3 regions of the Enterococcus camelliae genome follow, and region 2 is predicted to be linked to each of the others. Evidence: riboswitches for the same ligand, from Rfam matches in the RefSeq annotation. Region 2 holds a riboswitch; each other region holds the start of a gene.
The links. Region 2 has a riboswitch for thiamine pyrophosphate ahead of ACFSR0_RS02300 (acetylornithine deacetylase). Riboswitches for the same ligand answer to the same signal wherever they lie in the genome.

Region 1 (10,762 bases), on a different contig from region 2:
ATATTATCAAAGGCTAGTGCTCTCCGAAAAAATAACGTCCATATTATTGGATATCTAAGAAATAAAACTAGATATTTAATGGATTAAATTATTTGTTTTAAATAATCATAGTTAAGTGAACGAGTTCATTTTGTATTAGCGCCAGTATATTTACACACGATTTAATTGAAGATTTGGACTACCAGTGCCAATCACGATCTTCACAAGATTGAGATTCATCCGTTTAGTGACGGGAATGGACGAATGTCTCGCTTGTTGACATTGTTGTTGCTGTACAAGTCGGGCTATCTAGTTGGCAAGTACGTTAGCATTGAGATGCTGATTGAAGAATCAAAACAAACCTACTATGAAGCGTTACAGGCAAGTTCTGTGGGATGGCTGGAAAATGAGCAAGATTATACGCCGTTTGTTCGCTATCTTGTGGGAATCATTTTGCGAGCGTATGAAAATTTTTCAGAATGCTTTGAGATGATTATCAATCGTGAACTAACACCAGCCGAGCGGGTAGTAGAAGAATTAGAAAAGTCCTTTGAACCTCTAAGCAGAGCTGATCTAGAGAGTTTGTTGCCGGATATTAGCGAGCGAACGATAGAACGTGCTTTAGCTGAGTTACAAACAGAGAATAAGATTCAAAAAGTCGGGCAAGGACGTGCAACGAAGTATCAGCTATTGAACTTCTCGTGATTTTAGTCATGAGAGGTTCCATTAAAATGAATCAGATTAGATAGGCAATCGAAACGAGTTATTTATAAGCAAAACTAGCTCTTAAGAAAAATCCGCAAAGCTACAGAGTTCTCTAAACGTTAATTGCTGCATTCGTTGTAATTTATTGCCTTACTACTCCAGTTATGGGACAGAAATTTCAAGGAAAGCGAGTACCATTCATTACAACGTTTCAGGTTCTGTCCAGATTTGGGAAGGTTTCTTTTGAAATTTATGCTCTAGTCATTCATCATTAATTCGTTGAAATAAACTATAAAGAAAGCGATAGTATTAACTAAACTTGCAAAAATTTAAAAGTAAGGAGTGAGCTGTTATGGGTAAGTTAAAATGGTTTTCTGGTGGAAATGAGCGTTCAAAACAGGCAGAGGACATTATCGCTGATTTATTGGATGATTTAAAAATAGCGGCGGGTAACGAATCATTGGAAAAAGTGTTAGAGAAGTATCTTGAAGAGTTAAAACAAAAGGGCGCTTCGGTACCTTTGATTTTAAGTCGGATGAACGTAGATATTTCAAAGGCAATCCGAAACGATGGGCTTATATTATTGGATGATCAAGAAAACAAACTAAAAGAACTGATGGCTATTGCGAATATTAGGTATGGTTATTAATGGTGGCTACAACAGTTCGTTTTAATTGTTGATAGTTAAGCCCCCGCCAATAAGATTAACGATTTGCAGGGACGGTTCGAAAAAAATCCAGTTAAACGCTTTGTATAACTGGTTTGGGTTGATTAAGCTCGCTTTGCTACTTTGACAGGACGATACGTTACGCTTTATTCAAATTTAGTTTGTATGTTCGTTTAAAAAATGGACAATGGTTGCCAAAACTTCCGTTGTATAAAAGCTTGGGCCTCATGGTCGGCATTGTTCACGGCAAAAAAAGTCGTTTCACTTTTTGTTTTTTGACAGACATTGTATAGGATTACTGCTTGTTCAAAAGGAACCAGAGAGTCGCAATTGCCATGAAGTATCAATAAAGGTGCATAAATTTTTTCTTCTAGATAATAAGGAATGGATGCCTGCTTGGCAAGGTCAAAATTGTGTTTCTTGTTTCAAGTGCTTCACTTCTTTCGACTTGCTTTATTCGATAGGGGTAGTGATTGTCCACTCATAGTTTACCTGAAAAAAGTGTTTTTTAACCCCCGGTAGCAAGTTTCTGCCACTGGAACAAAAATAATACAGGTCTATTGCTTAGGAATAATGGCAAAAACGCGTGCAGTGAAACCAGGTGCACCTTCGATTTTACTCGCACTAACAAAGATGATGCCACCTGTTGCTGGTAATTGCGAAAGATTGGTCAGCACCTCAACTTGATAGTTGTTTTGAGAAAGCCAATACCGTTCACAAAGCAAATCATTGTTTTTACGGTAATCAATTGCGGCATCCGTATCAAGCGTTTCGTGCCCGATTGCTGCCACGTGTCGTTCTTCGTGCAAAAAGGTTAATGCATCAAGCGACCAACCGGGGGTGTGACTCTCTCCTTTTTCATCGCTATTATAGTAGGCATCTGGCGAAGCGAAACGCTTAGACCAACCACTTGAAAACGCGACGAAGCTCCCAGCCGGAATTGTGCCGTGGGTGTGTTCAAATTCAAGGATATCCTCGACCGTTAGTCTGTAGTCGTGATTTTTGCTTACTTCCTCTTCTTTGTGGATCACATACAATGGAAGAACGAGTTCCTTTAGTGACAGCTCTTCTAGGCTTCTACCTGCTTCCCAAAAATGAGCAGGAGCATCAATATGTGTACCATATTGGGTTGCCAAGGTATACTCTTTCGCATAAAAACCATCTTTGGAAACTGTAAAGAGCGTATGTTCTTCAATCGGTCGGAAAGCTGGAAAATAGGGAATCTCTGAATGGACTAAGTGAGTCAAATCAATCCACTGCTGCTGTTTCAAAAAAGCCAATTGCTCGGTTAGGTTACTCATGATACTGTTTCCCTCCGTCTATATAAAAGAATAGTGAAAAATTTTCATTAATATAACAGATGCTAGCTAATTTTGTCAAAATTTTCAATCAATTCACCGAAGAAAGTTAACATGACATCAAAAAAGCATTCAGCGTATTTTGAAACAGTCGCAAAAAGTGAATAAAAAATGGAAAGGTTTTCTAGTTTTTGTGAAAAAAACGTGTTATACTAGATTTACATTTAAATAATGAGAGACATTTGGGGTGCGTAAAGCTGAGATAATACCCATTGAACCTGAAGCAGTTAGGACTGTCGCAGGGAAATGTAGTTTTTTAGCATGTGATTTTTGTACCCGTTGATGAATGATTCGTTGACGGGTTTTTTCTATTCTATTGAACAACTATCGATCGCTACCTCAGTGACTCCTTTATTAAATAGTAGAGAAAAGGGGTTTTTTTGTTATGGAAAAAGCAAAGTGGACATTACCACAAGTCGTATTTTTGGCATTATTAGCATTTTTATTTGGAGCAGTTTTTATGGGGGCAGGGGTCCTGTATGCACTTCTAGTATCTGTCCTGACACCATTTGGTCTAACACCATTTGCAAATGAAATTCTGTTTGGTATGTGGACCATCGCGGCACCCGTTGCGGGGATGTTGATTCCTAAAATGGGTAGCGCGGTGCTTGGAGAAGTTTTTGCTGCGTTGGCAGAAATGTTGTATGGTTCTTACTTTGGAGCAGGTGTATTGTTATCCGGTTTTATTCAAGGATTAGGAACAGAAGTTGGCTTTTTGGTAACTGGATACAAACGATATGACTCGGTTACCTTATTATATGGGGCAATTGGAACAACCGTCTTTAGTTTTGTTTATGAATTCTTCAAATTTGGTTATGGCACATATGGTTTTGGTATGGTTGCAGCGCTGTTTCTTGTTCGTTTTGCGTCTGTCTGCTTCTTTGGTATCTTTTTAACCAAACAAATCGTAACACTTTTCCATAAGGCGCAAGGGGTAAGAGTGTCTCGTTGATGCAAGGAATTGTAACAAAAAAATTAGTTGTTCAAAAGGGAGAAACAACCATTTTAGATCAATTGTCTTGTGAATTTAAGCAAGGCACGTTTTCTTTACTTACTGGTGATAGCGGATGTGGAAAAACGACGCTGCTCCATACGATTGCAGGCTTTGATGGAACGACTTATTTGGGTGAAATCTTTGTGAACAATCACAATACCCAACAGCTGACAACGGTAGAGAAGGCACAACAAATTGGAATCATGTTTCAAAATCCTAGCCAACAATTTACCATGCGTACGTTGCAAAGAGAATTGATGTTTGTGATGGAAAACTTCAATCTACCGATTGCGGAGTCAAATGAACGAATGGCACGTGCTGTTCAAGAAATGCAGATGGGAGCATTGCTTCATCGTGAATTGGTGACTCTTTCAGGCGGAGAAAAACAACGCGCCGCCTTGACGATTCTTTTGGCGTTAGATCCACCCATCTTTTTATTAGATGAACCATTTGCAAGTATCGATCCGGATTCACGAATGCTGTTAATTAAAAAATTAGCGAGTCTTCGTGATAAGGGAAAATTGATAGTAGTAGCTGATCACGAATTAAATGGGTATCAGCCTTATGTCGACCGATTTATTCGGATGACCAACGGACAATTAAAGGAGCAATCGTTAGATGAATTGACAATCCAGCCACAATTAGGCTCGTTAAGGAATCCAGATGCACCTGTGGAAAGTCTCTTTGAATTGCAGAATTTTTCGCTGTTTCAAGGTGAGAAGGAATTGTTGATTCCGCAAAACTTTCAATTTAAAAAAGGAATAACAACCTTAACTGGGGTTAATGGCACGGGAAAATCTACACTATTGCGAGCGATGGTTCAACTTCAAGCATACAAAGGGCTGATGTACTTTGATGGTCAAAAATTGTCACGCCATTTTGGAAAAAGAAAACTTTATGAAAAAATGACCTTAGCGGTACAGCAAGCCGAGCAACAATTTGTGACACTACAAGTGGACAAAGAGCTAAATTTTCCCAAAGAGCCTGAGGAAAAAATAAAACAAAAGCAATTGGCTGCTATGAAGACGTTAGGGATTGATCATGTTAGGGAGAGAAGTCTTTATCAGCTGAGTGAAGGGCAAAAAAAGATGATTCAATTAATTGCTATGTTGAGTCTTGATTGTACATTCCTGCTATTGGATGAGCCGTTTACTGGGTTGGATGAGCGAGCATGCCAGTTTTTTGTGAAGTGGTTGGAAGAGAAAAAACAGCGGACGAGTCTGTTGATTGTCTCTCATCGTTTGGAGCCATTGGTGGGTGTCAGTGACCACCATGTCCATTTGGCAAATCAACAGTTACAGGAGGTCGATGATTAATGGAAGAAAAAATAACAGCCATTCCTGCCATTGTTTTTGCCGTCTTCTTTTTTACAATTGAAATTTCATTCACGTATTCAGTTTATTTGAATCTTTACTTGCTGATCGTCGTATTAGGGTATTTGGCTTTTAACAAAAAGTTCGGCTTTCTAGGAGTATTAATTTTGTTTCCGCTTGTTCCAGCATTGACAACTTTTTGGTCTGTGTTAATTCAAGGAAATGGTCTTTCCGATGCTTGGGTGTTGCTAACCAGAACCTATGCGTTTGCGGCTTTGGGAATTGGCTTTGTTGCATCGGTGGACTTTGAAGAATGCTTGTTGATTTTGGAGCAGTACCATGTGCCGCAAACTTTTGTATACGGGGTATTGGTGGTGATTCATGCGGCGCCGCAAATTCGTCGAGAAGTGATTGATATGCGGGATGCCAGTTTGTTAAGAGGAAAACGGTTGTACCCGTGGTCAGCGTATTATTACGTCAAAACGATTTTCCTAGCGATGAATTGGCGAGATCGCTATACCGAAGCAATGTACTCCCGCGGATTTATGGAAACGGGTACCCGCAGTCATTTTCAAAAATGGAAGCCATCGTTATCAGCAAATGGTTGGTGTATTGTCGCTATTTTGATTGGAAATGGATTTTTAATTCTAGAGAGGATGATTGGATGAACCAAAAATTTACGGACCGTGTAAGAAGTCAGACGAGACCCTATTGGGAAGGAAGTTTTGTCCATCCGTTCATTACAGGCATTCAAGATGGCACCTTGCCAATGGAAAACTTTCGCTACTACCTTATTCAAGATTGTTACTATTTAGAACATTTTTCGCATATCTATGCACTGGTAGCGGCACAAACAACTTTCCCTGAGTTGAAAAAACGCATGGAAGAAAACGCGGCTCATTTAAAGGCCGGTGAGTTGGCGGTTCGGGAGACCTTCTTTAAAGAATTGCTAATTACAGATCAAGAGTTACAGAATACCGAAATAGCCCCCACGGCCTACAACTATGTTTCTCATTTGTATCGTCAACTAGTGGAGGGAAACGATTGGATTATTGCGGCGAGTTTATTGCCTTGTCCATGGTTATATGCAGATATTGGGGTTTATTTAAAAAACAAGCAGAGCCATTCGCCAAATCCATTCTATCAACAATGGATTGATACCTATGGAGGAGAAGAGGGTTTAGCAGATATAAAGAACGATGCCGCCTTATTGAATGCTGTCTATGAACAAAGCAAAGATGAACAGAAAAAGCAAATGGAGCAAGCGTTTGTCATCAGTGCAAAAATGGAATTTTCTTTTTGGGAAATGGCGTATCAATTTGAGTCATGGCCAAAAGGGCTGAAAGAGGAGTGTGAAGAGAGATGAGTCAAGTAAATAATGTAAAAAAAATAAGCTTGTTGGCTATGATGATTGCGATGGATGTTGTGTTATCGCCATTATTTCGTATTGAGGGAATGGCTCCCATGTCAAGTGTGATGAATGTGATTGCCGCTACTTTGTTGGGCCCACTTTATGCCACAATTATGGCATTTGTATGCGCGCTGATTCGGATGACCCTTCTCGGTATTCCCCCACTGGCTCTGACAGGTGCTGTATTTGGCGCATGTTTGGCAGGGATTGGTTACAAGTATACAGGAAAAGTTTGGGGAGCAATGCTCGGAGAAATTGTGGGGACGGGGCTGATTGGTTCGTTGCTTTCTTATCCAGTTATGGTTTGGTTTACAGGTAGTCAGCAAGGAATGTATTGGTTCTTGTATACGCCACGCTTTTTTGGAGGTGCTATTTCAGGATCAATCATTGGTTTCTTTGTCTTATTAAAATTAAAAGAAACACAACCATTTCAACGTGTTCAACGTTTGTTTGGAGGGATGACAAATGGTTCGATTTAATCGCGAAGACTATTTTTATACGGCAGTTCAGCATGCGTTTCCCCTCCCATTCTCGCCATTAGTACAATGTATTACCAATGAAATCACGTGCGAGTCAATGGCCAATGCGCTTTTGTATATCGATGCCAAGCCAATTATGGCGGATGATGTGCGTGAATTTTCAGAGTTATTTGGTCAAAATAATAGCTTACTATTGAACTTGGGTCATCTTTCTCCAGATAGGGAGTTGAGTCTATTAGAGGCAGCTCGGGTCGCAGATCAGACCAGCACCCCTTTTGTCGTTGATTTGGTTGGTGTCGCAGCAACGGCTATGCGCTTTGAGTTGGCCCAAAAACTTGCAAATTATGAGCCAACGGTTATAAAGGGCAATACTTCTGAAATGCGCGCTTTCTGTGGACTGCAAAGTAATGCTAGAGGGGTAGATGCTAGTGCTGAAGATCAAGAGGAGCAAGAGTTAATCACATTAGCACGGGCCATGCAAATTGAAGCAGAGAAACATCCAAATACAATTTTTCTTGCGACAGGTGCAAAGGATTTGATTGTTTCGCAAAAACACGCATATTTTCTTGCCAATGGCGTGGCGGAGCTGGATCGTTTCACTGGAACGGGTGACATTGTGGGAGCAATCATTGCGGCTTTATTGGGCGCGGAGTTTGCACCATTAGAGGCCACACTTGCAGCGGTTAGCTATTTTAATCTCTGTGGAGAAGCGGCTCGAAAACGAACAACGGGTCTGGCTAATTTTCGACAAGAAACGTTAAATCAATTATCATTGTTAATGAATCATCAAGGATGGTTTGAGAACATTCGAGGAGGATCATTATGGCAGACTACCGCCTATATCTAGTTACAGAGGGCTATGATTATGATGAACAGACTTTTTTTTCAATTATTGAAGAGGCTTGTCGTGCAGGAGTTACTTTGGTTCAGCTCAGAGAAAAAAAACGGACAACACAGGCTGTATATGAGAGAGCTAAAAAACTAAAAGTGCTGACCGATCGCTATCAGATTCCATTAATTATTGATGACCGGGTAGATATTTGTTTAGCAGTGGATGCGGCGGGTGTTCATATTGGTGATGATGAGTTGCCAGTGAGTGTGGTTCGGAAATTAGTTGGTTCAGATAAATTGGTGGGAGTATCTGCCAAAACCGTTGCGCGGGCATTAGAAGCTGAGCGTGCAGGAGCAGACTATTTAGGAACAGGGGCTATTTTTCCTACCCAAACAAAGCAGACACCGGTAACGCCTGTCGCAACATTGCAAGCAATTGTAGAGAGTGTTGCTATCCCCGTTGTTGCAATTGGTGGCATCAAAGAGGACAATCTTGACACCTTCAAAGGCAGCCATATTGCAGGTGTCGCTGTTGTTAGTGAAATCATGAAGGCTGAAAATGTTTCATTGAAAGTACAAGCATTACGCCAAAAATTGGCAAACGTATTGGAGGGAGAGCAATGAATGAAACACCACAAGTTGTGACCATTGCAGGAACGGATTCCGGTGGGGGTGCAGGCATTCAAGCAGATTTGAAAACATTTCAAATGCGGCGTGCATTTGGTATGAATATCGTTGTGGCACTTACTGCTCAGAATACACTGGGTGTTCAAGATAGTTTTCCTGTTCCACTAACCTTTATTGATGCCCAATTTGCTTCTTTGGCAGCAGACTTTCAAATAAAAGCGGCCAAAACCGGGATGCTAGCTGATCGTGAACACGTCGAATGCGTGGTTGAAAATTTAAAAAAAGTTGATTTTGGGCCATTAGTTGTTGATCCGGTGATGATTGCAAAAGGAGGCCATCCACTATTGCAAAGTGATGCCATTACAAGTATCCGGACCAAATTGCTGCCGATTGCAACGATTGTGACACCCAATATACCAGAAGCGGAAGTTTTGGCAGACTGTACAATTGAAAGTGAAGCAGATATGATGGCTGCTGCCAAAAAAATTCAACAATTTGGGGTGCAACATGTCATCATCAAAGGCGGCCACCAAGGAGGAGCAATTTCGCGGGATTATGTGCTCTTTTCTTCAGGTGCTCAGATGTGGTTGAGTGGACCAAGAATCCATACCCAAAATACACACGGTACAGGGGATACTTTTTCGGCATGTATTGCGGCTGAACTAGCAAAAGGGACGGCCTTGCGAGAAGCTATCATCATCGGAAAAAAATTTATTCAAGGAGCGATTGAGCAAGGAATCATGGTAGGACATGGTCACGGACCAACGAACCATTGGGCAACTTTGGATGAACAAATCACGATAGAAGAATAAAAAAATGAATGGACAACCATCGCAAGAGGTGGTGTTCATTTTTTTATAGGACGTAAGTTTTTTTGACCAACAAAAAGATGCGGAATGATGGGAAGCATGAGTGGAAATTTTACAGAAAAACAAACGAATTTTAACAAACGCGTGCTAAAGTAAAAGTAACTTAGGAAGAGGATTTGATAGGATAGGAAAAGAAGCGAGTAGGAGGAAGGAAATGACGAAAATTTTTGCTCATCGTGGGAGTAGCGGAACGCACCCAGAAAATACGTTGATTTCTTTTGCAGAAAGTGTCCGCATCGGAGTAGATGGCATTGAATTGGATGTTCATTTGACAAAAGATGGGGAACTTGTCGTGATTCATGATGAAACAATCAATCGGACAACGAATGGCAAAGGGCTAGTGAGTGAGTACACAGTAGCTGAGCTAAAGACTTTTGATGCAGGTGGTTGGTTTTCTCTTCATTATGAGCAAGAAACAATTCCAACCTTAACAGAGGTTCTGGGGTTATTAACTGAATTAGATTATCAGGGAACACTGACGATTAAAGTGAAAACCGATCAAAAAGAGTACCCAGGCATCGAGGAAACCCTTGTACGAACCATCAAAAATAAGGACTGGCCCTTTGTTGTAAACTATTCTAGTTTTAACCTAGTGACCCTCCAACGATTAGCGGAATTAGACCCAGTTACACCGAAAGCTTGGCAAACAATTGGTTCGGTTGTGACAATTGCTTTTGCAAACTATTTTACGGCCATTGAGCGGATCGAACCGAACTTTTCTTGGTTTATTCAATCAGAAGCGGAGTTGATCGAGCTAGAGAAGCGTGTTTGTCCGTGGACTGTGAATAGTGAACCGGAAATGTGGATGTGTTTTGAAAGAAAGGTGGCTGGGTTTCATACTGACTATCCAGCACAGGCGATAAAATTGCGCCAACGATATGAACGCGAACAATTTTCATTTGTATAATGGGAAAGGAGAAAGATGCTGATTTTACTCAAAAAGCACTTTCTTTTTTTCTTTTTAGAAGTAGTTTATACTAGTAGAAAGGTACCAAAATCAAGAAAGGATGAACCCTTGTGACAATTAAAGCAGTCGTAGTGGATATGGATGGAACATTTTTGAATGATGACAAGACCTATGATCGTGAGCGTTTCCTGGCAATAAAGAAAGAAATGGAAAAGCAACAAATCCATTTTGTGGTTGCTTCGGGGAACCAGTATTGGCGCTTAGTGGATTATTTTCCAGATTTTCATGAACAGTTGTTTTACATTGCGGATAATGGAGCAGATATTCGCTATCATGGCAATCAAGTAATGGCACAAACAATTGCCACAGATTTTCATGAAGCGATTTTGACGTACCTTGCGCGTGAATTGCCTGATCATCGCTTGGTATTATCCGGCAGTAAAGGGGTATACATTGACCAAAATCTTCCCAAATCATTCGTCGAGCATGTTCGATTTTTTTACCGACACATTACGGAAGTGGATTTAAACAAACCAATACCTGATGCTATTTTCAAGTTTGCTTTGAATTTTTCCGCAGAACGGCTACCAATTGCCAACCAGCAACTTCAAGCGGCGTTTGG
Region 2 (10,762 bases):
AATTGATATGTCACAAAGCTCACTAAATATGCTAGTCCACACTGATAGCCAATTGCTGTTAACGTCCACTTTACTGTGCCCATTTCTCGGCGAATGGCACCAATGGCCGCAAAACAAGGGGCACAAAGTAGATTAAAAACTAGAAATGAATAAGCTGCGACAGGCGTAAAGTCTGCATGTAACAATGACCAGACTTCTTTCCCATTATCTGAAACAGATCCTAAATGTCCATAAAGAATCCCAAACGTTCCAATAACATTTTCTTTGGCAACCAAACCAGTAATCGTTGCGACAGCCCCTTGCCATACACCCCACCCAAGCGGTTTGAATATAGGAGAAATCACACCTCCAAGAGTCGCGAGCATACTTTGATCTCCCGGTACTTCTTGTAAGGAAAAATTAAACTTAAAGGTAAACCAAATAACAATTGTTGAGACAAAAATAATGGTCCCTGCTTTTTTAACAAAGGCTTTTGATCGTAAAAACGTTTGATTCAAAACACTTCTTACTTGTGGTAAATGGTAAGCTGGTAACTCCATAATAAAGGGAGCAGGGTCTCCTGCAAAAAGTCGCGTTTTCTTTAAAGCAATCCCCGAAAGAACAATGGAAGCAATCCCAATAAAATAAGCTGACGGTGCTACCCAACTTGCTTTTGGAAAAAAGGCTCCCGCAACCAAGGCAATAATTGGCAACTTCGCTGAACAGGGCATAAAAGTCGTAATCATCACCGTTAAACGCCGGTCTTTTTCGTTTTCAATCGTTCGACTCGCCATTACCCCTGGCACTCCACATCCCGTGGCAATCAACATTGGAATAAATGATTTTCCTGAAAGACCAAACTTGCGGAAAATACGATCCATCACAAAGGCAATGCGCGACATATACCCACAATCTTCTAAAATCGCTAAACATAAAAACAAAACAATTAATTGCGGTAGGAAACCAAGCACTGCCCCGACACCAGCAATAATCCCATTAATGATTAAATCTTGCATCCACGTAGCAACTTGCCAATGGATCAACGTTTTTTGTACAAAATCTGGTACGAGTGAACCAAAGAGAACATCATTAACCCAGTCCGTTCCAAATCCACCAATTCCTTGAATAGCTAGATAATACATCCCCCACATAACTAATGCAAAAATAGGCAATGCTAGTATGCGATGAGTCACAATATGGTCAATATGGTCGCTTACCTTCAGAAAGTGGTTTTTTTCATCGACCATGCACAGTGCAATGAGTTTTGTTATGAATTCATAGCGTTCGTTGACAAGAATTGCATCGCTACTATCTTGAAAAATCTTTTCAGCAATCGCAATGATTTCTTCGATTTCTTTTTGTTGTAGACGACTTAAATTTAGTTCATCAATGGCTCTTGGATCTCTTTCGAAAAGCTTGATTGCATACCATCTTGTTTGACTTGGACAAACTGTATTTCCTAATACATCGCTTATTTCATCTAAAGCAGCCTCTAATCTTGCATCGTACGAAGGATAATGAACCGTCTGATGATCTTCCTCCACGACATGAAGGGTGGTTTTCATCAATTCATCGATTCCTTGTTTCTTTATCGCACTGATTCCGACAACTTCCACACCCAATCCATAGGAAAGTTTTTCAAGATTGATTGTCCGGCCATTTTTTTTCATTAAATCCATCATATTCACCGCTACAACAACGGGAATCCCTGTTTCCATTAATTGCGTGGTTAAATATAAGTTGCGCTCAAGGTTTGTTCCATCGACTATATTGATAATAGCTGTAGGATGATCTTGCAATAAGTAATCGCGAGCAACAATTTCTTCTGGCGTATAGGGTGCCAACGAATAAATACCTGGGAGATCTTGAATCATCACCTGTTTGTTTTTGCGGTAGCTACCTGATTTGCGTTCGACTGTTACCCCCGGCCAATTACCAACCGATTGTGTCGCTCCAGTTAGTAGATTAAACACACTGGTTTTGCCACTATTCGGATTTCCCGTTAAGGCAAGTTGCAATTTGTTCATGCTTCGTCAATCCTTTCCATCAGAATATAGGCTGCTTCTTCTTTTCGTAACGTTAAGTCATATCCACGTAATTTCACTTCAATCGGATCCCCTAGAGGAGCCAGCTTTTTCACGGTGATGGCCACATTCTTTGTCACGCCCATGTCCATTAAACGTCGGCGAACAGCACCTTGTCCGTATAAACTAATGACTTTCCCAGTTTCACCGACAGTCAACTGATCAAGCGAGAGCCATTCATTGTGAGCAGTCTCTTCAACCACCTCAATTTGGTTAAGTACAGCAACTTCCAAAGCAACTCTGGTATTTTGGACAGAAACAATTCCACTTTTTTCATCCCTTTGGACAACCATGACACGATTTCCTTTGCTTATCCCCAATCGTTGCAAGTGTAAGCGGATAGATTCACTTATTGTTACGTTATTCACTTGATATTTTACACCAATTTCACAATTTTTTAATGTCGTCATTTGGCTTACAAACTCCTATTTTCTTCTTTATAAATAGAGAAAAAAATCTTCTCTTATTAATATTGAGAATCATTATCATTAATGTATACCTATTTGAATAGTCTGTCAATTTTTGTTTTTACTTTTTTCTTCACAAGAAAAAAATGTTTGACTAATTTTTACTAATTTCAAATGGCTACCAGTGTTGAATTAGCAAGCTTTCTTCTATTCTTTTCATTAAAAAACACAACAAATAGTGTTATATCGAATTCACAAACACAATATATAGTATATTTGTATTGACATTTCTCCATTCCTACCTTAGTATTTTCTCATACGATACTTTTGGGTACTGGAGGAAAAAACAATGAATGTAAAATTATTTTCTAAAAACAACTGCATGCAATGCAAGATGGCAAAACGCTTTTTAACTGAAAATCATGTGACTTTTGAAGAGATTAATATAGATGATCAACCAGAATTTATTGACTACTTGAAAGAACAAGGATTTCAAAGTGTTCCTGTCGTTCTCTCAGACGCCTCTTCAGCAATTATTGGCTTCCGACCAGATCAACTACGTCAATTAGCAAGCTAATTCACAGAACAAATCACGAGTTTATCCATTCGAGTTGGATTTGTCGGTCAACTGACGCGCAAATCCTTCTTTTTGTTTAAAGAAAAAGAAAAGGTTGTGTTTTCATGAGTTTAAAATCATTAGGCGATGTTAGTTACTTTAAGTTAAATAATGAAATCAATCGCCCCGTAGATGGACAAATCCCTCTACATAAAGATAAAGAAGCCTTGGCAGCATTCTTAAAAGAGAACGTCGAACCAAATACAAAAACGTTTGCATCTGTTCATGACAAGTTGGCTTATTTAATAGAAGAAGATTATCTAGAAGAGGCATTTATTGCCCGCTATCAACCAGAGTTTATTGAGCGCTTGTATGCTTTTTTGACTGAACAATCATTTGAATTCCACTCATTTATGGCCGCTTATAAATTTTATTCTCAATACGCCTTGAAAACCAACAATGGTGAAGAGTATTTAGAAACCTACGAAGACCGGGTAGCATTTAATGCACTTTACTTTGCAAACGGTGATGAAGAATTAGCATTAGCTCTCGCGGATGAAATGATTCATCAACGCTATCAACCTGCTACACCAAGTTTTCTAAATGCTGGTCGTAAACGACGTGGAGAATTAGTCTCTTGCTTTTTAATCCAGTTGACAGATGATATGAATGCTATCGGAAGAGGAATCAACTCTGCTTTACAATTGTCTCGTATTGGTGGTGGTGTTGGCATTACCTTATCAAATTTACGCGAAGCTGGCTCCCCAATTAAAGGCTATGAAGGAGCTGCAAGCGGCGTGATGCCTGTCATGAAATTATTTGAAGATAGTTTTAGCTATTCAAACCAACTGGGGCAACGTCAAGGAGCTGGTGTTGTCTACTTAAACGTTTTTCATCCAGATATTATGGCCTTTCTTTCTGCCAAAAAAGAAAATGCTGATGAAAAAATTCGGGTCAAAACACTGTCGTTAGGTGTCTTAGTGCCAGATAAATTTTATGAATTAACCCGTAAAAATGAAGAAATGTATTTGTTTAGCCCTTATAGCATTGAACGCGAGTATGGCATTCCTTTTTCTTACTTAGATATCACTGAAAAATATGATGAATTAGTGGCTAACCCACGGATTCGCAAGACCAAAATCAAAGCCCGCGATTTAGAAAATGAATTGTCAAAATTGCAACAAGAGTCCGGTTATCCTTATATCATTAACATTGATACAGCGAACCGTGCCAACCCAGTTCACGGGAAAATTATAATGAGTAACCTTTGTTCAGAAATTTTACAAGTCCAAGAACCTTCTGTCATAAATGGCAAACAAGAATACGAGGTGCTTGGTACCGATATTAGTTGCAATCTTGGATCAACCAATATTGTCAACTTAATGAGTAGTCCTGATTTTGGTCGTTCTGTTCGGACGATGACCCGGGCGTTAACGTTTGTCACCGATGCATCTGACATTGATGTTGTGCCATCTATTCAAAACGGAAACCATCTAAACCATACGATTGGCCTAGGTGCTATGGGATTGCATAGCTACTTTGCTAAAAATCATATGGAATACGGCTCACCAGAATCAATTGAATTTACCGACATTTACTTTACACTTTTAAATTATTGGACATTAGTGGAAAGCAATGCAATTGCGAAAGAACGAAAAATGGTCTTTCATAACTTTGAAAAATCTCGTTACGCTGATGGAAGCTATTTTGATAAATACATCTCAGGTGCCCATATGCCTGCTTCAGATAAAGTAAAAGGTCTTTTTGAAGGTATTTTTATTCCAACAGGGAACGACTGGCAAATGTTAGCAGAAGCGATCAAAGAAGATGGTTTGTACCATCAAAACCGTTTAGCAGTGGCACCGAATGGCTCAATTTCTTATATCAATGATACTAGTGCAAGCTTGCACCCCATTACTCGCTTGATTGAAGAACGCCAAGAAAAGAAAATCGGCAAAATTTACTATCCGGCAGCTTACTTATCAAATGAAACAATTGGTTACTACAAGTCAGCCTACGATATGGATATGCGCAAAGTCATTGATGTTTATGCCACCGCACAACAACATATTGATCAAGGGATGAGTTTGACCTTATTCCTACGTTCTGATATTCCAGAAGGTTTATACGAATGGAAAACAACCACAAAACAGACCACACGTGATTTGAACATTTTGCGCCATTATGCTTTCCATAAAGGTGTGAAGTCCATTTACTACGTTCGAACGTTTACCGATGATGCAGAGGAAATTGGTAGCAACCAATGTGAAAGTTGCGTTATCTAAAGAGCCATCAATGAACGAAAGAACGATCAAGGAGTGAATAACATGGCAGATACCTATTATGAGGCAATCAATTGGAATGAAATCGAAGACATTATCGACAAATCAACATGGGAAAAACTAACGGAACAATTCTGGTTAGATACTCGTATCCCTCTCTCAAATGATTTAGATGATTGGCGTAAATTAAGCGAAGAAGAAAAACTATTAGTTGGTCACGTATTTGGGGGACTAACTTTATTAGATACGCTTCAATCGGAAAATGGGATTGATCAGCTACGAAAAGATGCGCGGACTCCACATGAAGAAGCTGTTTTAAACAATATTCAATTTATGGAGTCTGTTCATGCCAAAAGTTATTCGTCGATTTTCAGTACCCTTAATACCAAAAAAGAAATTGAAGAAATCTTTGAATGGACCAATACCAATCCTTACTTACAAACCAAAGCCGAAAAAATCAATGAAATCTATAAAAATGGAACCCCTCTTCAAAAGAAAATTGCTAGCGTCTTTTTAGAAACGTTCCTTTTCTACTCAGGTTTTTATACCCCACTTTACTATCTTGGAAACAATAAATTAGCCAACGTTGCTGAGATTATCAAGTTAATTATTCGTGACGAATCCGTCCATGGAACTTATATCGGTTATAAATTCCAATTGGGCTTCAACGCATTGCCAGAGGAAGAACAAGCTTCTTTAAAGGATTGGATGTACAACTTATTATTTGAGCTGTATGAAAATGAAGAAAACTACACCGATGAACTGTATGGTGAAATTGGTTGGGCTGAAGAAGTCAAAGTCTTCCTACGATACAATGCCAATAAAGCCTTAATGAATATGGGGCAAGATCCTCTATTTCCTGACGGTGCCAACGATGTCAATCCAATCGTGATGAATGGTATCTCAACTGGGACAAGCAACCATGACTTCTTTTCACAAGTCGGCAACGGCTATCTACTAGGCTCAGTCGAAGCAATGAAAGATGAAGACTATCTTATCGGCTTTGATTAATCCCCCATCTCTTTAGTGGTGCATCAGCAATTGCTTTTCTATTGCTGATGCATCACTATTTTTTTTAATCTCGTAGCAACTAGCCAATTCACCCATTCTTTGCTACACTAAATTGGAATAGAACATTTGGGGTGCCCAGAGGCTGAGAACATACCCATTGAACCTGATGCAGTTGATCCTGCCGAAGGGAAATGTTAGGAAGAACCTATCCTTTTTGCTGTCTCGCATCCCTCTTTGCTTCTATCACTAGAAGAAAAAAGGGATGCTTTTTTCTTTGTAAAAGGAGGACATACTGTGAATAACGACGAACAAGAACGCCTGTTGCTCGCAACACTGGAGCAGACGCAAGAACAGCTACTGACTATCCTAGAAAGATTGGTGGGATTTCACACAGAATCCCCACCCGCTCGGAATACAAACGAGCTGCAACTGTATCTGAAAGAGACTCTTGAAAAGCTGGATTTTACGGTGGAAACTGCGCCGTTTTATAGGCAGGATACATTGCTTTGGGCTACAAAAGAAGGCACGGATCCTGAGCATTACCAAAGCTTAATCTGGAATGGCCATGTCGATGTCGCTGCACTGGAGTCACTCGCTAACTGGCAGACCAATCCGTTTGAGTTGGTAAAGAAAGGCTCTCGGCTATTTGGACGTGGAGTCAGTGACATGAAAGGATCGGTTGCGTGTGTTATTTGGTTAGTACAAACCTTTCATCAATTGAAGATTCATTTGCCAGGCACTCTCCTTTTGCAATCCGTTGTAGGGGAAGAAGCAGGCGAAGCTGGGACCAAAAAATTACTCGAATCTGGTCAAACAGCAGACTTTGCAATTGTTGGTGACACGAGTGATTTACAGTTTCAAGGTCAAGGTGGCGTCATTACTGGCTGGATTCAATTGAAAAGCCCCGAAACCTTTCACGATGGCAATCGGATGAAGATGGTACACACTGGTGGAGGACTTTTTGGTGCCAATATGATTGAAAAAATGACCATCCTGATTCAAGCGTTACAGACTCTGGAACGACATTGGGGCATTATGAAGTCCTATCCTGGATTTGAGCACGGGACAAATACGATTAATCCCGCCTATATTGAAGGTGGGATTCATCCCGCATTTGTGCCGAACAATTGCCGGCTATGGATTACTGTCCACTTCTATCCAAATGAATCGATTGAACAAGTGACAAGTGAAATTGAAGCACACATTCTTGCCACAGCCAAAGCAGACCCGTGGATGAAAGAAAATCTCCCTACATTTGAATGGGGTGGTGAATCCATGCTTGTAGATAAAGGAGAAGTCTTTCCGCCACTAGCACTTGATCCTACCCATCCAGCAATGCTTGAATTGGCCAAAAGTCATGAAGCGCAAACAGCATCAAAACCCACTACTACCATGTCTACATCTGTTTCCGATGGTGGATGGTTTGGTGCCTATGACATTCCAGCTGTGGTATATGGACCTGGTGAATTATTGCAAGCACACAGCGACAACGAATCCATTGAACTGGACCAATTACTTACCTACAGCAAAATACTAGGAATCTTCCTATTACGTTGGCTTTCCACCAAGAAGACCGTGTGAACAATCCTTAACCAAAAGAAAAAAACTTTCAGACCCGAGAATCTCACTCAGGTTTGAAAGTTTTTTATAAAATTATCTGACTATAGAGCAAAAAGATCGTCGCCACTCTTATTGTCTAGACCTGGGTGGATGTCAAAGCGAACCACACCCACTGCTACGTCTTTCGATAAGACCCGTTTAATCATTGCCGTTCCCTCAACACCAAAACCACCACATAACTCAATTGCCTTAATTCCTTCTTTTTCAAGTTCCGTTGCCGCTTTGACCGCATCAACATAATCCTTGACACCAACTGTCGTCAAATTGACTTGAGGTGTATGAATCGTTGACCGATCCTTTTGATAGTCTGCTTCAGGTGCTAGAAAAATAAATGCTGCTTCTAATGCCATAATCATTCCTCCTTCATTTAAGAAAGCGTATTCATATTCCACTTTTAGTTTAGCACAAATCGAAAAAAAAAGAAGGATTTCCCCCTCTTTTGTGAGAAAAAAAGTATGAAACGCTACTCTCCCCATTGATTTGGTGACCATAATTCACCATCTAATTGTCCTCTAGCCTGTTCGATTCTTTTTCCTTGTTCCATTAGTAAGTCTCTTGCAGCAAATAACAGCGCTTTTTGCTTATAATCTTTGCTTTCTTGCGCCAATTGCACCAATTGTTTTGCTAGCCACTCAGCTTTTGTTTCCAATTGACTCACATCCCTTCTAAATAGAGCTTCAACTCATCTAATTCTGACCGCGTATGAACAAGTTGCGTGATGGTTTCTTCTAAAATGGGCGCTGCTTCTTTAGGAAGGGTCGCCAAATTAGTCGCCGTCAAGGCACGAATCAGCCATTCTTCGCGTTCTTTTAAAGAGTCACTATCTTCTAAACAAAGATATTGTTGGTACTGAATCAGTAATTTCCATTTGGTTGGTTCGTCCATATATTGAAACTGATAGATACCAAATGGCTTTAAGAAATGCATACCAACTTTTTTAGCCATTGCTTGAAATGGTATGGTAATCGCACTCAACGAAAACCCTTCTCTGCCACCAGCTTGGTACGCTTTCTCACTATTGCCAATCACTAGAACCAATCCGAAAGATTTTCCTCGTAACGCCGTCCCATGTACGCCAAAAGCAAAAGATTCGGTGAGCACTTCGTCTTGCCATTGCTTTAACATCGCTGGGGAAGAATACCAATATAACGGAAACTGAAAAATGATTCGATCATGCTCTTGCATCAGTTTTTGCTCAGCTACGCAATCAATTCGACCATCTGGATAACATTCTTCGAGATGATGAAACGTGATTTTCTCGTGGGTTGGCAGAGATTCCTTTAAAAATTGTTGGCTACTCGAACCTTGAATATCTGGGTGAGATACAATAACTAGGGTCCGCACCTCCTCAGCTCCTTTCTTTTCATTTACAATCACCCATTATACCCGAATAAGCAAAAGAATGCACTTTTGAGCCAGTCTTAGACGCTTCAACTTCCCAAAAAAGAAAGAGCTTTCCCTTCGAAAAGCCCTCTCTCTCGACTACATCGTTTTATTTTTTAGGGAAACGTGCCAAAGCAACTCCTTCGCCTAGCTCTTCTTCAATTCGCAAAAATTGATTGTATTTTTCGACCCGTTCACTACGCGCCATCGATCCCGTTTTAATTTGACCGGCATTCATTGCAACGGCAAAATCAGCGATGAAGGTATCCCCGGTCTCCCCTGAACGATGAGAAATCATCGTATTGTATCCATTTGCACGAGCTATCTTAATGGTTTCAATTGATTCCGTCACTGTACCAATTTGGTTCAGTTTAATTAAGATGGCATTGCCAATTTTCTTTTCAATTCCTTCTCTAAAGATGCTAGGATTTGTTACAAAAATATCGTCCCCGACTAATTGTATACTCGAACCCATCACTTCGGTTTGTTTTTTGAATCCATCCCAGTCATGTTCTGAAAAACCATCTTCGATTGAAATAATTGCTGGATATTTTTTTACCAATTCTTGGTAGTAAGCTAACATTTCATCAGAAGAAAGTTCTTTGCCTTCAAAGTGATACCGTTTTGTTTCATCAGAATAAAATTCGCTTGAGGCCGGATCCAAGGCAATGGCAATTTCTGTAGCTGGTTCATAGCCTGCTGCTTGAATGGCTTGATAAAGCATGTCAATTGCCGCTTCGGTACTCGGTAATTTAGGAGCAAATCCACCTTCATCGCCAACTGCTGTTTCATACCCTTGTTCAGCTAATAATTTTTTCAATGTGTGGTACGTATTCGCTATTTTTTCAACACCATCTCTAAATGAAGTCCGTTTTACTGGAGTAATCAAAAATTCTTGCACATCAATGCCTGAATCAGCATGAACCCCACCGTTGATAACATTAAAAAATGGTTGTGGTAACTGTAAATCCACCCCACCAAGATAACGATAAAGTGGAATGTCTTCACTCGCAGCCGCCGCACGTGCAACCGCCATTGAAACACCTAGAATAGCATTGGCACCTAACCTGCCTTTATTTGGTGTACCATCAAGTGCAATCATAATGCGGTCAATTTCTGCTTGATTCAAGGGATTTTTTCCTTTTAATGCTTCATGAATCTCCTTATTGACGTTATTGACCGCTTTCGTGACTCCTTTTCCTTGCAAACGTGAGCCACCATCACGTAATTCAACTGCTTCCCGATCACCTGTTGACGCACCAGAAGGAACTTCTGCTCTTCCAACCGTACCATCTGATAAGCGAACATCTGCCTCGACTGTAGGATTTCCTCTCGAATCAAAAATCTCTCTTGCTTTGACTTCTTCAATTGTGACCATACTTTCTTCCTCCTTTTGGAAACATGAAAAACACCTACCAAGCACTTATTTGCATCACAAAT
Region 3 (10,762 bases), on a different contig from region 2:
TATCTTTAGTTACTAATTCCTTTGCAGTGATACATTCCATGATCCAATAAACAATTTCAAAAATCATTGAATACAGGAAAGTAATTCTAATTGCTTGCAAAGTGTGTGCTTGTTCCATTTCATCCATTTTTTTCACATAAATACCTCCTTCTAAATGTAAATAACTCTTTACATTTATTGTTGTAACTTAACTTCGCTAAAATGGCAAAACCTTTTTACATTTTTCCATTTTAGAGTGTTCCCGTTACTTACTGCCATTCTTTTCAAGAGTAAATTTGAATTGAGATACTTGGATTTGCGTCAATAAAGCAGACTCATTTTTTGAGAGCCTTTTTTGAAGTCAATCCACTATCGCGTTGTTTCCTGGTTTCAGAGAATGGTCAAACCAAAATCTATTGACCATTCTCTGAAACCAGGAAAGGAAATTCTCGTGAGTTCGTTCAAAAAATGTGAATAGCTATTGCGCGTTGTCAGGCTCATTCTTCTGCCTGTTGTGGTTTGATGTACCCGATTGCTCCATATATATACGCTTGCAATTACACCATTCAATATATTGAATCCGTTCAAGTTGAGCTTCTTCAAAAGAATGATAAGTCGTTTGGTAGCCTTCTTCTTTCTTTACTTTTAATAAAAAAAATTCAAATTTCTGAGCATTTTAATTTACTTATAAAAAGTAAGTGATATACTAACTCTTGTAAATAAAAAAAAAGAGGTGCTCATATGTTAAAAATTGGTGTTATTTTAGGAAGCGTTCGTGAAGAAAGAAATGGTTTGGCTGTTGCAGAATGGACAGTTGAAAAAGCAAAAGCATTTAGCAATGCTGAAGATGTTCAATTTGAATTAGTAGATTTAGCGAATTACGATCTTCCGTTTTTAGGCAAAACTCCGACGGCTGAACAAGGTGCTGCAATTGGTGCTTGGTCAGAAAAAATTGCTTCATTTGATGGATATATCTTTATCACTGCCGAATACAATCATGGTGTAGCCGGTGCGTTTAAAAATGCATTGGACTTTTTGAAACCTGAATTTAAAGACAAAGCAGTTGCTTTTGTTGGTTACGGTGGTCTAGGAGCAGCACGCTCAATCGAAAACCTACGTGTGGTTTTAGCAGAACAAGGTCTTGCTTCAACACAACGTACCGTAAACTTTTCATTAATGACAGACTTTGAAAATATGTCTACTTTTAAACCAGCCGCTTTCCATGAAGGTGAATTACAAGAACTTCTTGGTCAATTAATTGGCTGGAGTGGTGCTTTAAAAACTTTACGTTAAAAAAATAAGCAAAAAAACTGTTTGTAGGGCTATGCAATGCCCCTCAAACAGTTTTTTTGCTTAAACTTATTTTCCTGCGCTAGGAATCAGCTTCCCTTTTGCCTCTGAGTAGCCTTAATTGGTAGGTGAAATCATCCACCCATTGATTAGCCAGAAACAGTGTCCCATTTTTTTCTTCCATTCGTTTGAATCCCATATATTCATATAAGCGGATTGCTCGTGGGTTTGTCCCGAGAACATGCAGTTGAATAAATGCTATGTGTTGTTCTTCAGCACAACAAAGCAGCTGCTTCAATAATTTTTTAGCGATTCCTTTGCCTTGCTCCTCTGGTCGAACAAATAGTTCAAATTCCCAAAAGGTATATTCAGGTGTTGTGACTGGATAATAGATGAGGGCACCTAAAACAGTCAGGTTTTCAATCATCATAATAGCCTTTCCCTGCTGAATTTTTTGCAAGAAGCGATCGTATTCATCTGGTCTGTAAGGATGAGGATCCACTTCAATGGTCATCGTTTGTTGGCTGATCTGCCACAATTGTTTTTTTTCATCAGGATTGACTATACCTACTTTGATTTCCAATGCTTCGCATCCTTTCTTTAGGCTTATTTCTGTCGACAAGCAAAATGTTGAACCTTTTTTCAAGGCTCGTGCTGGACTTACCCTCGTGATCTACGTGGTGTTTTTCTATGAATCTGCGATGAATTGCTATAACTAAGGCTAACTATCCCATCGTTCCATTGTATATGCCATTTCCCAAAAGCGGAGTTCATAGATACTGCTTCGATAGAAAGCTTGTTTCATTGCTTCGCGTTCTTGTTCATCCACTTCACTGGCTGCTTGATTGGTCAAGTCAAGCATTGTTTGGACATCCTCCGTATAGGCTTCGCTATCATAGGTGGCAATCCATTGCTGATACAAAGAAACAGGTGATCCCTCAGCAATCAGACGTTTGCCAATCTCATTATACAGCCAATAGCATGGCAATAGACTGGCTATTGTCCGCTGAGTGGTTCCATGATAAAGTTGCTCGTACATATGGTTAACATAATTGTATGCACTAGGAGCAATGGGTGTTAACTGAATTTCATCAGAAGAAATGGCAAGTTGCTGGAAGAACGCTTTTCGAATTTCAACTTCGCCATTCTTTAGATTTTCTGCATTCGCTCTTAAAAATTCAGCTGTGCGAGCATCACTACTTTTTTGAGCAGCTAGGCCATGAATTTTTCCAAACTCTTCTAAATAATAGCGATCCTGCAATAAATAGTATCGGAACACGGAGGGTGCTAGTTCGCCGGAAGCAATCTCCTTGATAAATGGATGTTTATAACTTTTAATCCAAACGGGTTGTGCCATATCGAATAATTGATCTGTGAACTTTGTCATTTTAACCTCTCCCACTAACAAATTATTTTTTGATGTCTTATTGTAGACAATGGATACTAATCAAAAAAAGCCCAACATTTTCATGCGGGCGCCTACTCAGAATAATCATTCTTTGCTCAGCTCCCTACGCTAGTACTAACTAGATCAGGTAATATGGGTAATTCTCAGCCATCAGGCACCCCAGCTTCTTTTTTAAAATTATAACAAGCCTTTTCTTTGCTGTCAAAATTATTTTAAATCGCTTTCTTTTAACGACAATTGTTTTTTGATGCAAAAAAAAAAGAGACCTAGCAGGATTTATTGTTTTTTTCCGTCATACATTTCATGATGGAGTGTCTATTTGTTGCTCCAACGTTGACTTAAACACCTGCTAGGCCATATTCAGTTAGTAAGGAATTCGTCAATCTCCCACGCCTTTCTAAAATTTGTAACCTTTAATTCACTTTCACATAGTCAATTACCCTATGTTTCAACTAGCTTTTTGTTTCACTGACTTTGTATTCACTGTGTTGCCTTACAAACTCATTTGACTCAATTTAACTAATTGTGGGAATCATTGGTTCCTTACAAGTTCATTATAAGGGATGGCGTCTTTTTTTGCAAGCGTTTTCTATTAAAAATTCTTTTGCTTTATCAGGCATTCTCGATTCTTCCTCTTAACAAACAGGGTATAATAAATACAGTTGCTAACAGATTACGAAAGGAGCCTTTATGAAACAATCAACCGAAGAAGCATTGACTACACTTTACAATCTCATTCTTAATCCTCGGACGCGTGATTGGGAACGTCAACAATTAGAGACTGCCAAACAACGTCTGTACAATCATGAGCGCTTAGCGGATACACTTGCCCAGCTTGAAGTCGTTCTTCGTCCTTTGGCTACACGACACTCACTCACACCCGATGTTGCCGAATTTTACGCAACGTTAGCCGGCAATTCTGATTTCTCACAACCTTTTGATGATCACCTTCATTTTACCAAGGATGGTCCGTTTATCGAACGAGCAATTTTCGCTGGTGGTTGCTTTTGGTGTATGGTAGAACCATTTGAGACACGAACAGGTATTTTAGCTGTTTATTCAGGCTATACTGGTGGGTCAACTGCTAATCCTAGCTATGAAGAGGTTTCTAGAGGACAATCAGGCCACGTTGAGGCTGTTGAAATTATATTTGATCGTCGAAAAATTTCTTATCAACAATTGAATGCAATCTATTGGCAATTGATTGATCCGACCGATGCCAATGGTCAAATTAATGATCGAGGGACACAATATCGACCAATAATCTTTTATCAAAATGCGGAACAACAGCATCTTGCCGAACAAGCAAAGCAAGCGGCAGCTGCTCGCTACCATCGACCAATTGTCGTGGAGATTCAACCCGCTCAGCCCTTTTGGTTGGCAGAGAACTATCACCAACAATTTTATCAAAAAGAAAAGCAGCGTTATCATCGAATCGAACGTGCCCGTAAACAATATCTGCTATTTTTAAAGATGCAAAACAATGTGTGCTCTTTTTTTCATAAAGCGAAGTAATTCTTGTTATCCCTGCGTGTACTTGCTTTGCAAAGGGGCCTTCGTAGCAAACGTTCCTTACGCTTTTTCTTCAAGCGAATCTGGAGACTCTTTTGCTGCAACCTCTTCCCAAAACTGGTCACCCCATTGACAGATGGATTGAACGATGTCGGCCAAATCCGTTCCTATCTCTGTCAATTCATATTCTACTTTTGGTGGCACAATGGGATAAACACGTCGTTTAACAATCTGATCTTGTTCCAATTCTCGAAGTTGCCGAATAATCATTCGTTGATTGATTGTTGGTAGTATCCGTTCAAATTCACTTAGTCTTAAGACTGGCTCTTGCAAAAGTGCCCATACGATGGCAATTTTATATTTTTCTCCTATCACAGACATTGCCAAGTCTTTCGTAGTTATAAATCGTTTGTTTCGATATTCGTACACCGCTGCTCCCCCTTATCACTTTCTTCCAATTTCATTTAGTTGCTCGATTGATTGTAGTTTATGGAATCAAAAAAACTGCCTTCATTGGCATTTTTCAAATATCCAGTACCAGTAGCCATCCTCCTCATCTATACCAGTCAGGTAACAACGATTGTGTCCGCGAATGGCGACTCGTCGCTTAACTATAAATAGTATAGCCTACAACTGACAAATTTGTCAGTATTGTTTTTTCTCTACGTTACTTTATGATAGAAAAGAGTTCATTTCTACTCATTCCTAGATTAAGTACCTTTATATGAAGGGCCGTTGAAGTGAGTAGCACCTCATCAATTACGAAAGAAGGAAGACAACGTATGAAAAGTAAAGCTGCTGTTGCATTTGCTCCAGGAAAACCCCTAGAAATTGTGGAAATTGACGTGGAAGATCCAAAAGAAAATGAAGTAATGGTAAAAATTTTATACACATCTGTGTGCCATACAGATGCATTCACTTTGTCTGGCGACGATCCTGAAGGGGTTTTCCCAGTTGTTTTAGGCCATGAAGGTGCAGGCGTTGTTGTAAAAGTTGGATCAAATGTGACCGATTTTAAAGAAGGCGATCACGTTATCCCATTGTACACGCCTGAATGTGGGAAATGTGAATTCTGTTTATCTGGGAAAACAAATTTATGCTCTGCTGTTCGCGAAACGCAGGGTAAAGGACTAATGCCAGATGGGACCACTCGCTTTTCTTATCAAGGAGAACCTGTGTATCATTATATGGGGACCAGTACATTCAGTGAATATACCGTCGTGAATGATATTAATCTGGTGAAAATTGATAAACAAGCACCCCTAGACAAAGTTCCGCTACTAGGATGTGGGGTTACCACTGGTTTGGGTGCGGTTGAAAATACTGCCAAAGTGGAAGAAGGAGCCACCGCTGCCGTTTTTGGATTAGGAGCGATTGGACTAGCTGTGATTCAAGGACTGAAAAAAGCGAAGGCGCAACGAATTATCGCTATTGATATGAATCCTGATAAATGGCCTTTAGCCCAAAAAATGGGGGCAACCGATTTTGTTAATCCAAAAGATTATGCTCGCCCAATTCAAGAGGTTCTTGTTGAAATGACCAACGGTGGAGTTGATTATAGTTTTGAATGTATTGGAAATGTTGAAGTGATGCGTTCAGCTTTAGAGGCTTGTCACAAAGGCTGGGGTGTTAGTGTGATTATTGGTGTTGCTGGTGCCGGAAAAGAAATTCACACGCGACCATTCCAATTAGTAACCGGGCGCGTTTGGAAAGGGTCTGCTTTTGGGGGAGTGAAAGGGCGTACCCAATTACCTGGAATGGTGGAAGATTTTATGAACGGTGAAATTGATCTCGATTCCTTTATTACACATCATTTGCACTTTTCTCAAATTAATGAATCCCTCGAACTGCTACATCGCGGGGAATCAATTCGTACAATGCTAACTTATGGAGGAGAATGAGATGAGGATCGAACGTATTGAACAACATCAAGCATTCGGAGGCCAACAATTGAAATACCGGCATCATTCAGATAGTTTGCATTGCTCGATGACTTTCAGTTTGTATTTGCCAAAGCCCTCCGCATCTCCAACCTCGTTAATTTGGTGGCTTTCTGGCTTAACCTGCACAGACGATAATTTCAGTCAAAAGGGCGCCTTCCAAAAATATGCTTCCCAAGAAAATGTTGCCTTTCTCATCCCTGATACATCACCAAGAGGCGAACTTCCTGACGATGAAGCTTGGGACTTAGGCCAAGGTGCAGGGTTTTATGTCAATGCAACTTGCGAGCCTTGGAAGCAAAATTATCAAATGTACGACTACTTGGTAAATGAATTACCTGAAATTGTTTACGACCTGATTCCAAACTATTCCGGCAAAGAAAGTATTATGGGCCATTCCATGGGTGGTCATGGTGCATTGATTGTGGGACTAAAACAGCCTGAGCGTTTTTCTGCAATCTCTGCTTTTGCACCAATTCTTAACCCGTCTAACGTACCTTGGGGCAAAAAAGCCTTCACAGCCTATTTAGGAACCGATGAAACTACTTGGAAAACCTGGGATGCAACCGAGCTTTTACAAAAAGTTGGCGAAATTCATCCTCCCATTCTGCTTACGCAAGGAACAGCGGATCCTTTCTACGCGGTTCAATTAAATGAAACAGCCTTCTTAGCCAACGTGAAAGATACAGACGAACAAGTACGGTACGAAAAAAAAGAAGGGTATGACCATAGTTATTTCACCATAGCAACTTTTATTGAAGAACACCTTGCGTTTCACTGTCAACAATTTCATAAATAGCAAGCGAGTATTGCCCTAACAAACTTGGCGGATACAGGGAACTTGATGAGTCTACCTTGCGTTTCATTCCTCAAAAAGGCCTTTATCACGTCCCGCTAATGGACGCTGATAAAGGCCTTTGTTTATTCTTTTCCTTGGATGAGGGATAGGATTGTTTCTTTCCGTTCGAAAAATTGCTCATCCATCGTTATTTCTTCCTGTTGCGCATCAACTGCCTGTTGCGCATAGTTTACCATCATTTTGTTTACAATCGTTCCTGGACTAGGCGACATCACATAAATCGTCGTAGCCAAAGAGAGGGCTTCTTCGATATCATGTGTAATCATAAAAAATGTTTGTCGTTTTTGCGCCCATAATTGACGCAGCAATCGTTGCATACTCATACGAGTAAGTGCATCCAATGCGCCAAATGGTTCATCCAATAATAAAATTTCAGGTTCATTCACGAGTGCTCGTGCTAAGGTGACTCGTTGCTTCATCCCACCAGATAGTTCAAATGGGTATCGCTTCTCTGCCTCTTGCAAATGAACTTGTTGTAAGGCTTGTGTCACACTTTCTTCAATTTGTTCTTTGGAAACATGACGCATACGCAAGCCATAACTGATATTTTTGGTCACCGTTAACCAAGGAAACAAGGAAGGCGTTTGGAAGACTACTCCCCGATTCCAATTGGGTCCTTCTATGGTTTGACCATGCATCTGGCACAAACCTGTCGTCGGTTGAAGATACCCTGCTATCATTTTTAAAATCGTACTTTTGCCACAACCTGACGGCCCAACCAAACAGACAAACTCCCCTTCATGAATTGCTAAATTAATTGTTTCTACCGCTGGAACACGTTGCTTTTTGGTCTGATAATGAACGGCAACATCTGTTAAGGTGATGAGTTCTTGTTTCATCTTATTTTTCACCTTTCACTAATTGTTCAATATAGGATGGATCAACGAAGGACTGCACTTCTTTTTCTGATGGCACCTGATCAATTGACTTTTGTTCTTTTAAAAATTTAGCTGTATCCAAAAAGATTTTTTGAAATTGACCCGTTTCTTTTGATGTGCCGAAATAATCAGGTGATAGCTGTTCTTGTGGTGTCAGCCACGTGGAACCCTTCATTTGTTGCAACGTTTCTTCTGCAGTTAAATTTAAGCTACCTGCTATTTTGGCTGCCGCGGCTGTTGGATCTTTTTGATAAGCGTTATTGGCTTTTGCCAATGCACCTAAATAATCAACCACCAACTGAGGGTATTTCTCTGCAAAAGCCGTTCGCACGAGTTCAATATTCGTCGTCATATACCCTTGTTGTGCTAATTGTTTGCTGTCCGTTATGACCGTTCCCGTTTTTTTCAATTCCGTTAGCGTTGGCTCCCAGGTATAGGCTGCATCGATATCTCCTCGTTGCCAAGCCGCCACAATATCGGCTGTTTGCATGTCTAAAATTGTTACATCTTTTTCAATTCCGGCTGCTTCGAGTGCTTTTAGAAGGCTGAAATGAGAAGTGGAACTAAAAGGCGTGGCGATTTTTTTCCCTTTCAAATCTGAGATCGTTTTTACCCCAGATTCCTTTCTTGCTACGAGTGCTTCATTCTCTCCTAGGACATCATGAATCCAGATTAATTTCACTGGAATTTGCCGATTTAATGCGACCACCCCGTTTGTGTAGCCCATTTCCGCAAAATCAATGCTTCCAGAGGCAAAAGCTTGATTCGCAGCTACGCCAGAATCGAAGAAAACAAATTTGACCTTGATTCCTTGTTTTTTATACGCATCATCAAAGTAGCCTTCAACTTTTGCTAATTGTTGATCATTTGGTACTCGAATTGTGCCTATCTTAATTTCTTTTGGTACAGTGGTCGAATCGGCTTCTTTTTTTCCGCATCCGCCAAGCACACTCAGCGATAGCATGATAAAAATGACAGAAAAAATGAAGGAAGTGCGTATTCGTTTATCCATTTTATTCTCCCTCTTTTCCTTTCCAAAATACTATGCCTTTTTCTAACAAAACAATCATGCGATCCAATAAAATACCGGTAATCCCCATCAGGATAATCCCTACGAACATCACATCGCTTTTTAAATAACGACTTGCATCAATAACCATCCAACCAATTCCACTGGTGGCGGCAACCATTTCTGCGGCAACCAAAGTAGTATAGGCTACTCCTACCGCTGTCCGTAAGCCCGTAAAAATTTGAGGTAAACAGGCAGGTAAAATAACCGAAAAGAAGACTTGCCAAGAAGAAGCTCCTAATGAGCGAGCACTTAAAATATATGTATCATTCACAGTATCCACAGCAGATGCGCTCGCTACATAAAGTGGTGCAAAAGCTGCTAAGTATAACAGAACAATCTTAGAGGATTCTCCAATGCCCAACCATAAAATAAGCAACGTATAATACGATAAGGGTGGCAAAGGTCGATAGAATTGAACAACCGAATCAACCAACGCACGAAAAGGCAAAAAATACCCACTCAAGAGTCCCATTGGTAGTGCAGTAATGAGTGCAAAAAATACGGCAATTCCTAATCGTGAAAGACTCATCCCCATTTGATGAGATAGCAATACACCATTATAACCATGTTGAAGAATATCTAGAAAGGTTTGCCAAGTCTTTTGAGGTGTTGGCACTAGACGTGTGTTCACAAATCCACCATTTGTGGTTACGGTCCAAATAATAAAAATAATCACCCATGTCACTAATGCTAGCCATTTAAGCATGGATCGATCTTTTGTTTTCATATGGTTTCCCTTTATCAAAATTTATTCGTGTACAGTTGTGTTGATTTTCAAATGATAAGTGCTTGGAAACACCACGGTGGTGTTTCCAAGCCTTATCCTCAAAAATAATAATCCGTTTGATTTACTTTCCTTTTAAAGTAAATCAAAGCGATAATTCGTTACAATTGGCTTTCTACCTTTCGTTTGGTCATTAAAGTATTCATACATTGACAAGCCTAAAAATGACCCCATTAAGTTATAGACATTGGTGAAACCAAGATTACCCAATGCTCGAACCATGTTATAACTACGTTGACTAGATAAGCAATGAACGTAGACCGGTTGATCGGTTGGAATTTCATCCAACCGTTGACGAAATTCACTAAGTGGTATATTCACTGCATTCACAATATGCCCTTCAGCAAATTCTTTTGGTTCACGAGCATCAACAATATACGCATTTTTTTCAACTAGCTCACGAATTTGAGTTAGTGGGACTTGTTTGTATTCACCGTTTAATACATTTAGACCAACCAAAGCAGCCATGTTGACGACATCTTTTGCCGTACCAAAGTCTGGAGAATAACACAATTCAAGTTCTTTCAAGTCTTCCAATGTGCCTCCCATCGAAATCATGGTAGCAATGACATCGACACGTTTATCAACATTTCCTTCACCTACAGCTTGGGCCCCTAAAATTTTGCCGGAAGGATCTGCAAAAATCAATTTGAAAAAGAGTGGACGAGCATCTGGCATCAATCCTACTTTATCTTTTGGAATAACCATTGCCGTTTGATATGCAATTCCTGCTTTTTGACAATCTTTTTCATTGAGTCCTGTGCAGGCAGCATTAAATTGAAAGACTCGGACAACAGATGAACCAATCACGCCTGTATTGACATATGTTCTGCCATAGATATGATCTGCAGCTGCCCTAGCTTGTCTTTGAGCAGGACCTGCTAATGTCAAACGTGTTTTCTTTTGGGTAATGCGATGGGTCACTTCAATGGCATCGCCTACTGCATAGATGGCTGGATCAGACGTTTTATAATGATGGTTTACTTTAATACCACCTGTTTCGCCGATTTCCAACCCACAATCCGTAGCCAAAGCTGTTT

Region 1: linked by a shared signal. The riboswitch ahead of ACFSR0_RS05495 (ECF transporter S component) and the one ahead of ACFSR0_RS02300 (acetylornithine deacetylase) in region 2 are both predicted to bind thiamine pyrophosphate.
Region 3: linked by a shared signal. The riboswitch ahead of tenA (thiaminase II) and the one ahead of ACFSR0_RS02300 (acetylornithine deacetylase) in region 2 are both predicted to bind thiamine pyrophosphate.

Annotation. Positions count from the first base shown of each region.
Region 1 covers NZ_JBHUMO010000037.1:10,619-21,380, reverse strand. The annotation lists gene ACFSR0_RS05520 (hypothetical protein) at 1-58, shown strand, start outside; partial or broken gene ACFSR0_RS05515 (Fic family protein) at 214-684, shown strand; gene ACFSR0_RS05510 (bacteriocin immunity protein) at 1,037-1,333, shown strand; gene ACFSR0_RS05505 (alpha/beta hydrolase family protein) at 1,525-1,737, opposite strand; gene ACFSR0_RS05500 (cyclase family protein) at 1,909-2,652, opposite strand; TPP riboswitch at 2,883-2,971, shown strand; gene ACFSR0_RS05495 (ECF transporter S component) at 3,095-3,661, shown strand; gene ACFSR0_RS05490 (ABC transporter ATP-binding protein) at 3,661-5,019, shown strand; gene ACFSR0_RS05485 (CbiQ family ECF transporter T component) at 5,019-5,684, shown strand; gene tenA (thiaminase II) at 5,681-6,382, shown strand; gene thiW (energy coupling factor transporter S component ThiW) at 6,379-6,906, shown strand; gene ACFSR0_RS05470 (hydroxyethylthiazole kinase) at 6,893-7,753, shown strand; gene thiE (thiamine phosphate synthase) at 7,723-8,361, shown strand; gene thiD (bifunctional hydroxymethylpyrimidine kinase/phosphomethylpyrimidine kinase) at 8,358-9,176, shown strand; gene ACFSR0_RS05455 (glycerophosphodiester phosphodiesterase family protein) at 9,388-10,140, shown strand; gene ACFSR0_RS05450 (Cof-type HAD-IIB family hydrolase) at 10,251-10,762, shown strand, end outside.
Region 2 covers NZ_JBHUMO010000012.1:33,765-44,526, forward strand. The annotation lists gene feoB (ferrous iron transport protein B) at 1-2,006, opposite strand, end outside; gene ACFSR0_RS02280 (FeoA family protein) at 2,003-2,473, opposite strand; gene nrdH (glutaredoxin-like protein NrdH) at 2,820-3,047, shown strand; gene nrdE (class 1b ribonucleoside-diphosphate reductase subunit alpha) at 3,152-5,311, shown strand; gene nrdF (class 1b ribonucleoside-diphosphate reductase subunit beta) at 5,354-6,319, shown strand; TPP riboswitch at 6,437-6,526, shown strand; gene ACFSR0_RS02300 (acetylornithine deacetylase) at 6,614-7,900, shown strand; gene ACFSR0_RS02305 (DUF6506 family protein) at 7,981-8,289, opposite strand; gene ACFSR0_RS02310 (hypothetical protein) at 8,403-8,597, opposite strand; gene ACFSR0_RS02315 (NAD(P)H-dependent oxidoreductase) at 8,594-9,283, opposite strand; gene eno (phosphopyruvate hydratase) at 9,432-10,700, opposite strand.
Region 3 covers NZ_JBHUMO010000044.1:170,073-180,834, forward strand. The annotation lists gene ACFSR0_RS07825 (hypothetical protein) at 1-136, opposite strand, end outside; gene ACFSR0_RS07830 (NADPH-dependent FMN reductase) at 721-1,272, shown strand; gene ACFSR0_RS07835 (GNAT family N-acetyltransferase) at 1,352-1,852, opposite strand; gene tenA (thiaminase II) at 1,991-2,656, opposite strand; TPP riboswitch at 2,761-2,849, opposite strand; gene msrA (peptide-methionine (S)-S-oxide reductase MsrA) at 3,368-4,192, shown strand; gene ACFSR0_RS07850 (winged helix-turn-helix transcriptional regulator) at 4,250-4,618, opposite strand; gene ACFSR0_RS07855 (S-(hydroxymethyl)glutathione dehydrogenase/class III alcohol dehydrogenase) at 4,972-6,090, shown strand; gene fghA (S-formylglutathione hydrolase) at 6,092-6,928, shown strand; gene ACFSR0_RS07865 (ABC transporter ATP-binding protein) at 7,051-7,827, opposite strand; gene ACFSR0_RS07870 (taurine ABC transporter substrate-binding protein) at 7,829-8,878, opposite strand; gene ACFSR0_RS07875 (ABC transporter permease) at 8,880-9,665, opposite strand; gene ACFSR0_RS07880 (FAD-dependent oxidoreductase) at 9,798-10,762, opposite strand, start outside.